4 regions of the Lysinibacillus sp. RS11 genome follow, and region 4 is predicted to be linked to each of the others. Evidence: riboswitches for the same ligand, from Rfam matches in the RefSeq annotation. Region 4 holds a riboswitch; each other region holds the start of a gene.
The links. Region 4 has a riboswitch for thiamine pyrophosphate ahead of thiW (energy coupling factor transporter S component ThiW). Riboswitches for the same ligand answer to the same signal wherever they lie in the genome.
Positions count from the first base shown of each region.

Region 1: another riboswitch for thiamine pyrophosphate. It lies ahead of AB9L17_RS12695 (ABC transporter substrate-binding protein); the one in region 4 lies ahead of thiW (energy coupling factor transporter S component ThiW).
Region 2: another riboswitch for thiamine pyrophosphate. It lies ahead of thiC (phosphomethylpyrimidine synthase ThiC); the one in region 4 lies ahead of thiW (energy coupling factor transporter S component ThiW).
Region 3: another riboswitch for thiamine pyrophosphate. It lies ahead of thiT (energy-coupled thiamine transporter ThiT); the one in region 4 lies ahead of thiW (energy coupling factor transporter S component ThiW).

Region 1 is NZ_CP168124.1:2,492,285-2,496,089, reverse strand. Features, by position in the region: gene AB9L17_RS12705 (sigma factor regulator N-terminal domain-containing protein) at 1-402, opposite strand, end outside; gene AB9L17_RS12700 (RNA polymerase sigma factor) at 402-893, opposite strand; TPP riboswitch at 1,080-1,190, shown strand; gene AB9L17_RS12695 (ABC transporter substrate-binding protein) at 1,358-2,371, shown strand; gene AB9L17_RS12690 (thiamine-binding protein) at 2,373-2,663, shown strand; gene AB9L17_RS12685 (ABC transporter permease) at 2,663-3,433, shown strand; gene AB9L17_RS12680 (ABC transporter ATP-binding protein) at 3,411-3,805, shown strand, end outside.
Region 2 is NZ_CP168124.1:210,357-214,161, forward strand. Features, by position in the region: gene AB9L17_RS01140 (AEC family transporter) at 1-769, shown strand, start outside; gene AB9L17_RS01145 (hypothetical protein) at 1,064-1,267, shown strand; TPP riboswitch at 1,337-1,451, shown strand; gene thiC (phosphomethylpyrimidine synthase ThiC) at 1,594-3,372, shown strand; gene AB9L17_RS01155 (catalase) at 3,535-3,805, opposite strand, start outside.
Region 3 is NZ_CP168124.1:4,176,739-4,180,543, forward strand. Features, by position in the region: gene map (type I methionyl aminopeptidase) at 1-675, opposite strand, end outside; gene thiT (energy-coupled thiamine transporter ThiT) at 957-1,517, opposite strand; TPP riboswitch at 1,675-1,782, opposite strand; gene AB9L17_RS21675 (DUF4870 domain-containing protein) at 1,905-2,237, shown strand; gene AB9L17_RS21680 (hypothetical protein) at 2,291-2,413, shown strand; gene AB9L17_RS21685 (helix-turn-helix domain-containing protein) at 2,537-3,805, shown strand, end outside.
Region 4 is NZ_CP168124.1:948,235-952,039, reverse strand. Features, by position in the region: gene AB9L17_RS04615 (MFS transporter) at 291-1,487, shown strand; TPP riboswitch at 1,558-1,665, shown strand; gene thiW (energy coupling factor transporter S component ThiW) at 2,049-2,549, shown strand; gene AB9L17_RS04605 (EVE domain-containing protein) at 2,620-3,081, opposite strand; gene AB9L17_RS04600 (MarR family winged helix-turn-helix transcriptional regulator) at 3,097-3,525, opposite strand; gene AB9L17_RS04595 (VWA domain-containing protein) at 3,707-3,805, opposite strand, start outside.

The DNA.
Region 1 (3,805 bases), 1.5 Mb from region 4:
TGTCTGTTTATCGTACTCATAGTACTCTGTATCAGACCAATAAAACCCTGGTACTAACTCGTTCGTATCAATATTGAGGCGAAGCCAACCGTATGAACTTGTAAGCGTGCTCCATGGAACGACATAACCATTAATATTCTTCGAACGGTTTGTGATAATGTTTCCACCAAACATGGAAGAATTACTCGTTACTTGAGAGTCGATTTGTATATTAGGTTCAGCAATAGCATTATGTAAAAAAAGCTGTTCGTGCAGTCTGTTAGAACTTTTTGCTGCAAAGTAGTTACCGGTTTTATAAAAGATAGGGCAGAGAAGTAGTACTACAATAATTGAAGTGATGATAATTTTTAATAATTGTTTTCGCTTAGCTTTTTTTAAAGCGACATTTAACGAAGTTTCCATTAATAGGTACCTCCTGTTTTTGAGTGAATGCATTTACGTGCGCGATATAATTTTTGCTTGACGCTATCTACTTGAATATCTAACAAAGTAGCAATTTCTTCATATGAAAAATCATAGTAATACTTTAAAAAGAATATTTCTTTATATTCTTTTTTTATGTCTTTTAATAAATAGAAAATTTCATCCTTATTTAGCAACGTATCAAAGTGATCATCGATGTGTTGGAGCTTTGAATATATTTCCTTGGTGATGTAAATGTTCTTATGCTCCTTTTTCCTTTTCAAGTCAATATACTGATTGAGTGCTACTCTAAAAAACCATGGACGCAGATTAGTCTCAGTTAGGTCATCCAATAGTGTGTAAACTTTGTAAAAGGTGTTTTGAATGATATCTTCTGCATCTTCTTTATTAGCTCCTTTCATTCGTAATAGTTTGAACACTTCCTCTCCTAAATGGATTAGATAGGAGGTCAGTTCATTTTCTTTTCTCATTGTTGGTCCTCCTTACACTTATACAACGAATGAGTACTCACAAATGTATACACTTATATATAAAGTTATTATAGAATAAAGGCTGTGTTTCACATTGCCTTCTGAAATGACATTACATTAAATATGAAATAGAGCCTTGTCTTTTAAAGATAGGTATGGTTATAATAATCACGAAAAGTTCATATGGAAAGAATGTAGGGGGGCTGGTAGTTGCCAGCTGAGATTGTGTCCGATAGACGCTGACCCTTTGAACCTGATTTGGCTCGTACCAGCGTAGGGAACATCTATTCAAAAAAAGAAAGTTTTTGATACTGATTGTAAAACGTCTGGGGGAATCCTAGGCGTTTTTTTATGTTTTTGTTATACGCGATAACCTTGGGTGCATACTGACTATGGATACGCTTTCTTATGGTTAAAACATTCGTTCATGAACACTTTCAAATTACTTTCTAGGAGGATTCAGCATGAAAAAATGGTTATTGATCCTAATGGCTGCGCTTTTAACACTTGTGGGCTGTAGCGAAAAAGAGGAGACAAAAGATACTAAGGATAAAAACGATGCGAATGCATTAAAAAAAGTATCGGTCGTGCTAGATTGGACACCGAACACAAATCACACGGGGTTATATGTAGCAGAGAAACTTGGTTACTTTAAGGAACAGGGCTTAGATGTTGAGATTTTATTACCTGGCGAAACGGGTGCTGATCAGCTAGTGGCGTCTGGTAAGGCACAGTTTGGTGTAAGCTATCAGGAAGGAATTACACAGGCACGTGTGCAGGGTGTACCTTTAGTATCAATTGCAGCGATTATTCAACATAATACTTCTGGCTTTGCGTCAATTGCATCTAAAGGGATTAAGTCACCTAAAGATTTTGAAGGGAAAACATATGGTGGTTGGGGTGCACCGGTTGAACAAGCTGTCCTGCAATCACTTATGCAAACAGAAAATGCGGATATTAATAAGCTAGATATTGTTAATGCAGGCGATTTAGATTTCTTCACAATGATGCAAAAGGATATTGATTTTGCGTGGATTTATTATGCATGGACAGGCATTGAAGCAGAACTTCGTGGTGAAAAGCTGAACATGCTTTATTTAACAGATTATAGCGATCAACTTGATTATTATACGCCTGTACTTGCTACGAATGAAAAAATGATTAAGGATGATCCAGATACGGTAAAAGCCTTTGTCGCTGCTACTACAAAGGGCTATGAATATGCGATAAGTCATCCAAGTGAGGCAGCTGATATTTTATTAGAAGCGGTACCTGACTTAGATAAAGAGCTTGTGCATAAAAGTCAGGAATGGCTAGCAGATAAATATCAAGACGATGCCGCTCAATGGGGTGAGCAAAAGCTGACTGTTTGGGAAAACTACGCAAAATGGATGGCTAGCAACAAGGTTTTAGAGGGCGAATTTAACGCAGAACAAGCATTTACAAACGACTTTTTACCGAAAAAGGAGACAAAATAGTATGGCGAATTCATTAGTAAGCGTACAAATTATCCCGAAAACTGAAAAATATGAAGATGTGATCCCTTATGTCGATGCGGCAATTGCTATTATTGACGCATCAGGAGTGAAATATGAAGTACACCCGCTCGAAACGACGATGGAGGGTGAGCTATCGTCGTTGCTACAAATCATTGAAAAAATGAATGTTAAAATGATTGAACTTGGTGCGATCAATGTTATTACACAAGTGAAAATTTTATATCAGCCATCAGGTATTACAATGGAGAAGTTAACGGAGAAATACCATTGATGAAGTCGGCAATAAAACAAGGAAGGACGATAATTTTTATCGCCTTCCTCTTATCTATATGGGAACTAATTGTCCGTTTTGCAGACGTTCCGCATTGGTTATTGCCAGCACCGAGTGCCATTTTGAAAGAAGGCTTTCAATCGTATGATACGTTCTTGCCGCATGTATTAGCAACTGTTCAATTAGCAATTCTAGGTCTTGCCATCGGGATATTGTGCGGGCTAACGGTTGCTGTGATATTACATCGTTTTACGTTTATTCGGGAGCTATTTTACCCTATTCTCATTATGTCGCAGAATGTTCCTGTGCTCGTCCTAGCACCGTTATTAATCATTTGGTTTGGGTTTGGTTTATTGCCAAAGCTTATTATTATTTGTCTCGTGTGCTTTTTCCCCATTGTGATCTCGGCAATGGATGGCTTCCGTCAAACCTCGCCAGAGCTGAAGTATTATTTTGAGATGATTGGTGCGACGAAAGCACAAACCTTTTGGAAGCTTGAATGGCCGTACGCGTATCCAGCGATTTTTTCAGGCATTAAGATTGCGGCGACCTATAGCGTTATGGGAGCTGTTATTGCCGAATGGCTAGGGGCGAAAAAGGGGATTGGTGTCTATATGACATTGGCACAGTCTTCATTTCGAACAGACCGCGTATTTGTTGCGATTTTTGCCATTGTTTTTTTAAGTTTACTATTATTTAGTGTTATTCGATTAATAGAAAAGCTTGTTGTGAAGGGGAGAGGATTACATGCTCAGCATTCAAAACATTGATAAATCATTTGATTCTCTTCAAGTTATTCGTAATTTATCGTTTGAAGTGAAGGATGGGGAATTTGTTGCGATTATTGGTCCGTCAGGGAGTGGGAAAAGCACACTCTTTCAACTAATGGGTGGTGTGTCTTCTATTGATAAAGGAGCTATCTTATTAAACGGTACAGATATCCAGCAAAAAAGAGGAACGATTGGCTATATGCCTCAGCAACCATGCTTACTGCCGTGGCGTACGATAGTAGAAAATGTCACGATTGTTGAGGAGCTCCAGCAAAAACCGAATATTGAACGTGCCAAGGAATGGTTAGAGAAAGTGGGACTTGCATCGTTTGAAAATGCGTATCCAAATGAGCTATCTGGCGGTATGCAACA
Region 2 (3,805 bases), 740 kb from region 4:
CGAAACGCGTATAGAGCTGCCAGTTCTTGTAGAAGTTGCATTATTTATTGTACTCTTTATCGGCAGCCAAATGGTGCTTAGTCACTTTATAGCAAAGGGACTTGGTTTAGTAAAAACAGAGGCTGCAGTGTTTAAAAATAGTGTAGTCCTTATTAATTCGGGCAACTATGGTATTCCAGTTGCACAAATGATTTTTGTGACGCAGCCGATTGGAGTAGCGATTCAGGTCATTCTCGTAATCTTTCAAAATATGACGACTTATACATACGGCTTGTACAATTTAATTTCTTCAACAAAATCAGGCATGTCTATTGTGAAAGATTTCCTCAAAATGCCTATTATTCATGCCCTTATTATTGGTGTAGCGATGAACTATTTTGATATCACTATTCCACAGTTTATAAAAATTCCGATAGACCATGTGGCAGATGGCTTTATCGCTGTAGCGTTAATAACGTTAGGGGCACAGCTATCACAGCTTGAAATCAAATCGATGTTCAATAAGACGGTATTTATTAGTTGTTTTACACGACTAATCATAGGGCCAGCTGTAGCTTTACTTATTATTTTTACACTTGGCTTAGACGGTGTCGTGGCACAATCTCTTTTTATAGCTAGTTCTTTCCCGACATCACGTAATAGCTCTAGTCTAGCATTAGAATACGATGTGGAATCGGCAACTGCCGCACAAACTGTTTTATTCTCAACGATTGTAAGCTGTATTACCGTGACAATTGTGATTTATGTAGCGGAACTGTTGTTTACCTAACGGCTAGTTGTTTTCGGACTAAGATAGAGTGACAGCCGTTCTGGAGTGTGAGGCTTTACTACCGATTTATAAAAATATTTTGTTAAAACGTACGCCGTATATATAGTTGATTGGAGTGGAGACTGGGCGACTCCTTGGGGATTAGCAATAGAGGAACGAAGGCTAAAAACATCACGTCCTGTGATAATGCCTTCGTGACCAACATCGGTGCTGCTGCTGTCGCTGCGCTTTCGCACAAACAAACCCCTCTGCTGCCGCTACGTTAGCACTACGCTTTCGCGCAAAAAACATCTATTGGCCCGAGACCCTGTAGCGAAGCGAAGCGGCTCATCGGACGCCCCCCAGGAAGCTCTGCTCTGCGCGAAAGCGAAGCGTCAGCGGCAAATGTTTTATCTGTGCGAAAGCGAAGCGTCAGCAACAAATGTTTTCTGTAGCGAAAGCAAAGCGACAGCTACAAAGCGCCCAGTCGGAACGGAAATCAACCTCACGTTTGGGTAATAAGCCAAAAATTATCAAATGAAGCTTCCATCTCTTAGCAATATCTGCTACACTAGCATCAAACTTAATAGCATTAACTAGGGGAGTCTGATGAGTCGGGCTGAGAGGGAAACGCATAGAGGTTTCTTGACCCTTTGGACCTGATCTGGCTCATACCAGCGTGGGAAAGTTAACCTTTATTGCAATATAAGCTCTTTGCGATAACTATACCTTTACATTCTTAGCCGGATCCAAAAAAAATTTTGGATTCGGCTTTTGTTTTTTTGAGGGGTGAGCTAGATTTGGTCCTTGTATAAAAATACGTAAAAACGGGAGCGAAATAGTTCATGACAACAGTTAGCGAAAAGAATATTACGATTATGTCAAATTTTGATGGAAGCAAAAAAGTGTATGTGGAAGGATCACGACCAGATATTTTAGTGCCAATGCGTGAGATTGCTTTAAGTCCAACGACAGGTAGCTTCGGTGAAGAGGAAAATGCGCCAGTTCGTGTCTATGATACGAGTGGTCCGTATACGGATCCTGCATATAAGGTAGATATTACGAAAGGATTGCCAACTTTACGTAGTGCATGGATCAGAGAACGAGGTGACGTCGAGGAATACGAAGGTCGTACAATCAAGCCAGAGGATAACGGTTTCCGTAATGCGGATGATCCTCGTATTCAAGAAAATGTTTTTCCGGATTTATCTAGAAAACCTCTACGTGCTAAGAAAGGTGGAAATATAACTCAGCTTCACTATGCGCGAAAAGGAATTATTACACCAGAAATGGAGTTTGTAGCGATTCGCGAAAACATAGATCCTGAATTTGTGCGCTCAGAGATTGCGGCGGGTCGAGCTATTTTACCTTCTAATATTAACCACCCTGAGGCCGAGCCAATGATTATTGGACGTAATTTTCATGTAAAAATTAACGCCAATATTGGAAATTCAGCGGTGTCATCCTCTATTGCGGAAGAGGTAGAAAAAATGACGTGGGCTACCCGTTGGGGCGCTGATAACATTATGGATTTATCGACTGGTAAGCATATTCATACGACGCGTGAATGGATTATCCGTAATGCCGCAGTGCCAGTAGGGACAGTACCGATTTATCAAGCGCTAGAAAAAGTAAATGGTGTGGCAGAGGATTTAACGTGGGAAGTGTATCGTGATACGTTGATTGAGCAGGCTGAGCAAGGTGTTGATTATTTCACAATTCACGCAGGGGTATTGCTGCGCTATGTACCATTAACGGCGAATCGTGTAACGGGTATAGTGTCCCGTGGCGGTTCGATTATGGCACAATGGTGTTTATATCATCACCAAGAGAGCTTCTTATATACGCATTTTGAAGAAATCTGCGAAATTATGAAAACATATGATGTTGCCTTCTCCTTAGGTGACGGTTTACGTCCAGGTTCTATCGCAGATGCTAATGATGAGGCGCAGTTTGCGGAGCTAGAAACGCTAGGGGAATTAACGCAAATTGCCTGGAAGCATGATGTACAGGTGATGGTAGAAGGACCAGGGCATGTACCAATGCATCTTATTAAAGAAAACATGGACAAGCAGTTAGAGGTGTGTAAGGAAGCTCCTTTCTATACTTTAGGGCCGTTGACAACAGATATCGCTCCTGGCTATGACCATATTACATCAGCTATTGGTGCTGCAATGATAGGCTGGTTTGGTACGGCAATGCTGTGCTATGTAACACCTAAAGAACATTTAGGATTACCAAATCGGGAGGATGTTCGAGTAGGGGTTATTACGTATAAAATTGCTGCACACGCAGCTGATTTAGCGAAAGGGCATCCGGGAGCACAGCAGCGTGACGATGCATTATCTAAAGCACGCTTCGAATTCCGCTGGCGCGATCAATTCAACTTAGCGCTAGATCCAGAGCGAGCGGTAGAATATCATGATGAAACATTACCTGCAGAAGGGGCGAAAACAGCGCACTTCTGTTCGATGTGTGGACCTAAGTTTTGTAGTATGAGAATCTCGCAGGATATTCGTAATTATGCAAAGGATAAAGATATGAATACTACGGAAGCTATTCATAAAGGTATGCAGGAAAAGGCAGAGGAATTTAAAAAGGCGGGCAGTCAGATTTATCAATAATGCAAAGCGTAAGGCTTGTGTCTATTTTTTAGGCACAAGCTTTTCTTAATCATTAAAACGTAAAAAAACTCCATGTGAAGTTGCTCTTCGCATGGAGTAAAAAGTTGGATTTGGATATCAATAATAAGTGGAAAATATCAATTAAGCCTAGGCTGAAATAAATTAAACGTTAGTTGGTTGTTTTACGTATGGGTTTGAAAGATCCATACCTTCTAATGAAAGACCCATCGCTTTTGCTACACCTTCACCATATGCAGGATCAGCTAAATAGCAATGAAGGATGTGACGACGTTTGATGAACTCCTCAACTGGTGCCATATCGTTAGCTGTAGTTTCGAATAGGCGTTGTTGCTCTTCTGCCGACATTAGACGGAATAATTTACCTGGCTGCTCGAAGTAATTGTTGTCATCTTCACGGAAGTCGTGGATACCA
Region 3 (3,805 bases), 1.6 Mb from region 4:
TTTGTCTGGCGTAACGAATGTCCAGCCATCACCAGCTTCGACAATATGCTCCGCTTTAGCTGAGATGAAGGGCTCGACTGCAAGTACCATACCCTCTTTCATAATTGTAGAATCCCATGCATCATAATAGTTTAAAATATGATTTGGCTCATCGTGTAACGAACGACCTAAACCATGACCTGTTAGGTTCATAATCACTGTTAAATCATTGGCATATGCTTCACGTTCAACAGCTTTTCCGATTTGGTTTAATTTTGAGCCAGCTTTTACTTTTGTCATCGCACGATCAAAAGCACTTTTAGCTATACGACACAGTTTTTCTTTATCTTCATAGCCTTTACCAACTACAAATGAAATGCCCGTATCTGCAAAGTAGCCATTTAATGAACCAGATACATCAATGTTTACGATATCTCCCTCTTCAATCACACGTTTACCTGGAATACCATGTGCCACTTCCTCATTCACACTAATACATGTGTATCCTGGGAAATCATATTCCCCTTTAGGTCCAGAAATTGCTCCTGCCTCAGCAAACATACGGCCTGCAATTTCATCTAGTTCAAGTGTTGTTACTCCTGGTTTTGTAGCTGCCTTCATTGCTTCACGAATTTCAGCACAAATACGGCCGATTTTTTTAAAGGCTTCAATCTCTTCTTGCGTTTTTACGATCATTTTTTTAACGTCCCTTTCATCTAATATCTATTCATTAATATAACATAACTTTTTATACAAAAAACGCTAAACGCTTTAATTATTATATGCCATTATAAATTGTAAAGTGCTAAAAAACAGGCTCATCATCTTAACGTGTGGTTGATTTCCATTCCGACTGGGCGCTTTCCTAGGGGCGTACAGTCGGAACGAAGATCAACTTATATACATTGTATACTTTTCAACAAATGTCATCCCTAACTGGCTAAAAAAACCCTCCACTCATGTGAAGGGCATAATAATTATGATTTTCGTTGCATTAATTGAGGAGCTGCTGTAAATAACAGGACTCCGACAATTGCTGTTAAAATCGTTGCTGGCAGCATATATGTACCATTATAGATGATTGAATAGATCCATGCATTTTGATCGCCAGCATACTCTGAGAAAAATACAGCGCCAGCAGTTGTATGTGCAGCATAACGTAAAAACCCTGCGAATACAGTTCCTAAAATAATATAAAGCGCCATTTTTGTTTTGTTTAAATTTTTGGCAGCTTCTAGCACTGGTTGGCGAACAACCGCTGCTAAACCAACTACTGTGAAGGCAACACCATAATCGAGTAATCCTTGAAGCCAATGTACAATTGTAGCACCAAACATTGTCTGCATAACACCAATTAGTAAGCCCGTTGTTAGCCCTGGAATAAGGCCCCAACGGAATGCTATTAAAATAATTGGCACCATCACAAGGCTAACAGAACCACCTTGTGCCCATACTTTAAAGGAAACTTGATCGAGCACAAGGCCAATCGCTGCGAATATCGCAATTTCCACAAGCATTAATAATCGTTTATTGTCCATATTATTCTCTCCTTTGTTCCGATGTAGGATACAAGAGAAGGAATAGAAATGCGCTGATATGTCCCTATCTGACATCAAATGCTTTCATCTTCATTCGGCACGCTTTCGGCTGTATAAAGAAAAACGATGCCAGGACAGAGCCTCACATCGTAAAAGTGTCAGTTTCTATCCACATCCCTACGCAAGCGTTAACTTACAGGTTCAAAGAGTCAAGGCATTACGTGCCCAGTCTCAGCTGACATCATCAGCTCCCCTTGTGGTCGTTACATCTAAATTATTTGAACAACCTCATTGTACGAAAACATGGTGATGATTACAACCTCTCCCAACTTTTTTTTGAAACTTTCCCGCTTTTCATGCGTAAATATAAAAAAAGGAGGTACAACTATGGAGAACCAAAAAACTTTATCTGCCTTTAGTTATCTCAGTATTTTTTTCGCACCTGTTATTGTGCCATTAGTAGTGTACTTTGTTTCAAAAGATGACTACGTAAAGAAAAACTCTATCCGAGCACTTATATCACATTTAATTCCATTCGTGTTTGGAATTATCTTCTTTGCCGTCTTTATTTTCTCAACCTTATCATTGAACAATTTTGACTCGAACTCAGACAGCACTACGTTTCTTATCATCTGGTTTGCTTCAATGGCAATTTACTTACTCATCACTCTAGGAATCGTCATTTGGAATATTGTTCAAGCCGTTCGCGTTATCCGATAAGTTTCATTACGGCATTGAACAGTAGTACTAATAGTCAAAGGAGCTGGATTTTTATGAAAGTATCTAAAGTTGTTAAAACCGCCGTAAAATTAGCACCTATCGTGATCCCGATTGTAAAAAAAGTAATCGCTACAAAGAAAGCAACGACTAATCACTCCAAAAACATCTATAAATAGGGTTAATAACAAGAATCTGCTTACTTTTTTCAGCAGATTCTTTATTTTTCGCTAATTAACAGTTCGCTATCTTCTATATGGCACTGTAAAATAAAATTTAGCAATACACATGAGGAGCTGTTTATGATAAATACCGAAAAACAATTAATGAGCTTGGTTAACGCTGCGCAGGTCCTAACCTCAACACTCGATATAGACCAAGTGTTAGAAAAACTTATTAGTGAAGTACTCCATGTGATTAAAGGTGCTGATGCAGGTGTGCTGTTTATGTTAAATACAGAAACAAATCGTCTAATTGCTAAGCATGCTATTGGTTATGATCTAGCTTACTTGAAGAAAATTCACCTTGCCTCAAATGAAGGGATGACTGGAAAAGTGTTCTCTCAAAAGAAGGCATTTAGATTCCACTCTAGCGATGATGTAACTGAAAACATGGCCGATTTATTTCCACAGTATGAAGAAAACTATACAAAAGCAGTCGGTGATTTTACTTACCCGAAAAGTGCTGTTTGTGCTCCGCTTCTTGATAAAAGTAATTCATGTATAGGCGTGTTAACGATTGTTAACTTTTCAGGAGATACACAGTTTGAAAATAGTGATTTAACAATGCTACAAGCATTTGCAAATCAGTCCTCGATTGCCATCGAAAACGCAAAATTATTTACTCAAAATGAGCGTTCTAAACGTATTTATAATGCTTTAACACGTGTCTCTTTAACACGAGGTCGACTAAACGAAATGATTGATACACTCGCTTCCTTACTAGGACAGTCTGTAGCTATTATCACTGATTTTTACGATTTACTTGTCGCATCTTCTTCAACAGCAAAGCTTGCAACCGAAATTTTAAAAGAGCAAGAATCAGAGCATCTTCATACAGTTGTTCAGCAGTGCGTGCGACATCAAGTACATATACCAATCAACCATGAAATGTATGTAAGCTATTTGTTTCCCATCCATATAGAGCGGGGTGTTATAGGAATACTGTTGATTGTTATGGATCACCATTTACAGATGGATCCTCTAGATTTATTCGCAGTAGAACAGGCAAGCGCTCTTTTCGCCTTACAATTAGCAGAGGAGGAAAAAGAGCTTGAAATTTCTTTTAAATATGATGGTTATTTGTTACAACAGCTACTAAACTTGAATTTTAATGCCTTTTATAAACGCCAAGAGGCCCAACAAGCTACCCATTATTTATGTGCTACTCTACAGCTTGAAGGAAGTAAGTATGGTGTTGCTCAAACTAAAAAAAAGCAGCAACAATTTAGTAAGCTACTCTATCGTTTAACACGTTTATTTTCCTTACCAGTTTTCATCTCAGAACATGATTCGCACTACCATTTTTTATTTATGAACAATCTAAGAGAACCAGTTGAACAATTTAAAGAA
Region 4 (3,805 bases):
AGTTAAAGCTGTTCTCACGTTACGAACGTTGAGAACAGCTTTTTGCTAATTTAGATGAAAATATATGCCTAACAGTCTTGCCCAAAAACTCGCTATTCCCCCATCAGTGTTTGCTTCAAAGCTTGGCAGTCAGTTGACTGTGAACGTTCAGGAAGCTACAAATACCTCCCAAGGCTAAAGTAGCGAGGGTGATCGGTAGCCAATTCCCTTATTTCAGACTTCTAGTCAATAGCAAAGGTACAAGCCTTGTGGTAGACTGTAGTATATTTGATTAAAGAAGGGGGTATTCGATGACCCAGCAGAAGTCCAATAAGGCGGCTTTGTATATTTTAATGTTTAATATGTTTATCGCAATGGGGAGTATTGGAATTATTATTCCTGTTATGCCTGAGTATTTAAAACTATTTGGTGCCGCTGGACAAATTCTTGGCATGTTGATTGCAACATTCGCCTTAGCTCAATTCGTATTTTCTCCAATTGCTGGGAATCTTTCGGATCGATATGGTCGTAAAAATCTCATTATTTTCGGTCTTATAGTAACAGGACTTGCCCAAATTGGTTTCGGGCTTTCTACAGATGTGTGGATGCTCTTCTTGGCACGCTTTTTAGGCGGCCTTGGTTCCGCATTTGTGGCACCTCCTATCATGGCATTTGTGGCAGACGTTACAACGTATGAAGAACGTGGTAAAGGAATGGGCATGTTAGGGGCATCCATGTCTCTAGGCTTTATGATCGGACCAGGGATTGGCGGATTCTTATCTCACGTTAGTTTACATTTCCCATTCTATACGGCTGGAACTGCAGCTATTTTAGCATCAATTTTATCGTTGTTTTTATTACCTTCTAAAAAGCCAAATACAACACAAAAAATGCAGAAGCAAGATAACCTTGGGAAGCAAATGGTACGTTCAGTACATATGCCTTACTTTGTAATGCTAATTATTATGATGGTATTTTCATTTGGAATTGCTAACTTCCAAACAACATTATCGTTATTTGTTACAGAAAAGTTCAATTACACACCTACAGATATCGCTATTATCTTAGTTGTAGGTGGTGCTTTTGGTGTTGTTGTACAAATGTTTGTTATTACACCACTGTTTAATCGCTTTGGCGAAATGAAAGTAGTGTTAGTCAATTTATTTATCGCAGCCATATCAATTTTCTTAATTTTATTTGTGTCTGGCTTTGCCCTTATTTTAGTTGTAGCGACAGTCTTCTCTACAGCTACGACATTGATTCGCCCAGCTGTCAACACATTGATTTCGAAGCTTGCTGAGACGGAACAAGGCTTTGCGGCTGGTCTGAACAATGCATATATGAGCCTCGGTAATATGATTGGTCCTGCATTAGCAGGTATATTATTCGATTGGAATATGAACAGTCCTTATATTTTCGGAGCTATTATTTTAATGGCCTGCTTCTTCCTTGCCCTTATCTGGACGATGAAAAAAGCACCACACCTGTTGCATCCTGATACAAAATAGACAGAAAAGTAATATTTTTGGTAGTATGCTACATTATTATGTAATAAGATAGAATTAAATTAAATTTTTTTATTACCACTAGGGGAGTCTTTAAAAGGCTGAGACGTATATTATCAAATACGGACCCTTTGAACCTGATCTAGTTCACACTAGCGGAGGGAAGTGGCGACACTTGCTTTTTAATATGTAAATGCAAGGCCGCTTCCTATTGTTTTTTAGGAAGCGGCTTTTTTTGTAAGTTTACCTTAAGAATGCTCGCCAATCTAGCAACATTATATCCAAGGTTACCGGTGGGACTTATAGTTTTAGCGGCGCAGTTTTTCTTGATTACCGGCGCATCTCATGGTTTTAGCGGCGATGTTCTCTTGGTTACCGGCGCATCTCATGGTTTTAGCGGCGATGTTCTCTTGGTTACCGGCGCATCTCATGGTTTTAGCGGCGCAGTTTTCTTGATTACCGGCGCATCTCGCGGTTTTAGCGGCGCAGTTCTCTTCATTACCGGCGGAACTTCAAATTTACCGGTATTAACGATTAAATTCATATTTCAAAGGAGTGTAAATTATGTCAATTCGAAAACTAACAATCATGGCCCTACTAGTAGCAATTGCCGTAGCAGGTTCTACCTTCGTTTCAATACCAACGGGAATTGCGCGTGCCTATCCTGTACAGCATGCCATTAATGTTATTGGCGCTATCATTCTTGGACCAGTACCTACTGTTATGGTCGCCTTTGTCACAGCAATTATTCGTATTTTAACAGGCACAGGTTCATTATTAGCTATACCTGGTAGTGTCATTGGCGCTTTGTTTGCATCTCTGGCCTATAAATATAGCGGCAAGATGTGGCTAGCTGGTGTCGGTGAAATATTCGGGACAGGAATTATTGCCTCACTCATTGCAGTGCCCTATGCACATTTATTAATGGGGACATCCGTGGCAGCATTATTTTTTATGCCAGCCTTTCTAACATCCAGTACGATTGGTGCTGTCTTAGGCATTGTCATTGCTAACAATTTACGTAAGACTGTATTGGTAACTAACCTTAACACCCTGCTTAAATAATGATTGGTTACAATTTAAAAACGTTACTTCTTAATGGCCATTAAGAAGTAACGCTTTGATCCAACTAAATTCATCCATACTTCAACGGCAATCCCATTTCATGAGCAATTAATAGAAAGTCTTTTTTGCTTATTTCAAAATGACCAAATCTGAATTTATAACCATATTTCGATTTATCTTCTACAAATTCTAAATAATCTAAGATCCTTTTTATCGGTACAGACTTTGCATCTTTATAAAAGTCTATATCTCTTCTAAAAGGAATAAAATTTTCTGTCATTTGGAACTCATATATTCGCTCGTCTTTTATTCTTCCAATTGCGGTAAAGGCTCTTACAGGTTCATTACCATCTAAACTGTTTTTAGGAGAATAATATATAATCCAGTCTCCTTTTTTCATTCGTTTCAAAGGTCTTTCTTTACCATGACACAACTGGCCGAATCCTCCCTCAACCCCTTTTTGCACATGATTAAGAGATACCACGCCAATCCAATATTTCGGTTCTCTTTCAGTCGTAGGATATAGTGACATAGCTTCCACCTCCTTTTATTTTGGCGAACGATTTTCATATACTTTTTTCAATATGTGTTTCAATTGCTCTTGTTCTTCCAATGAAAGTACGTCTAAAACATCATTCTCAGCAATTGAAAGGATCTTCAATAATTCTTCTGCCACATTTTCTCCCTGTTCTGTAAGGCATATTAGATTCTCTCTTCTATTTTCCTGATTTTTCTCTCTATAAACATATTGTCTTTCTTCTAGATCATCGATAAAAAAGCGGACACTGTTTTTGTCTATTTTTAAAATCTGCCCTATTTGAATTTGGCTAAGTTTTTTTTCTTTTACAAGAATCATTATTCCAACTTCTCTGGATTTCATTTGATATTTTTCGCTAATATATGTCTCGAGATTTTCCTCTAGAGCCTCCGCTAACTTAAAACTTAGAAAACCAAAAGAATTCATAATATTGGTCATGTCAACTCCTCCAAAATATATAATAGTATTTAAAAATGATAGTAATATTTTATTACTATCATTGATTATTACATTAAATCCCATTAATAACAAGATTAATTTTACTTTTCATGATTTTACAAGCAAAGCAAAACGAAACAATGGCTCATTGCTATAAAGCAATGAACCATCGTTTTGTTTGTTAGGATCGTTTTTTCATGCCCTTTAATAGCTGGGCAACGTTTGTATCTTCTGCCTGTATTGTTTTTTCCTCTACAATCTGCTCTTTCTTTCTTGGCCT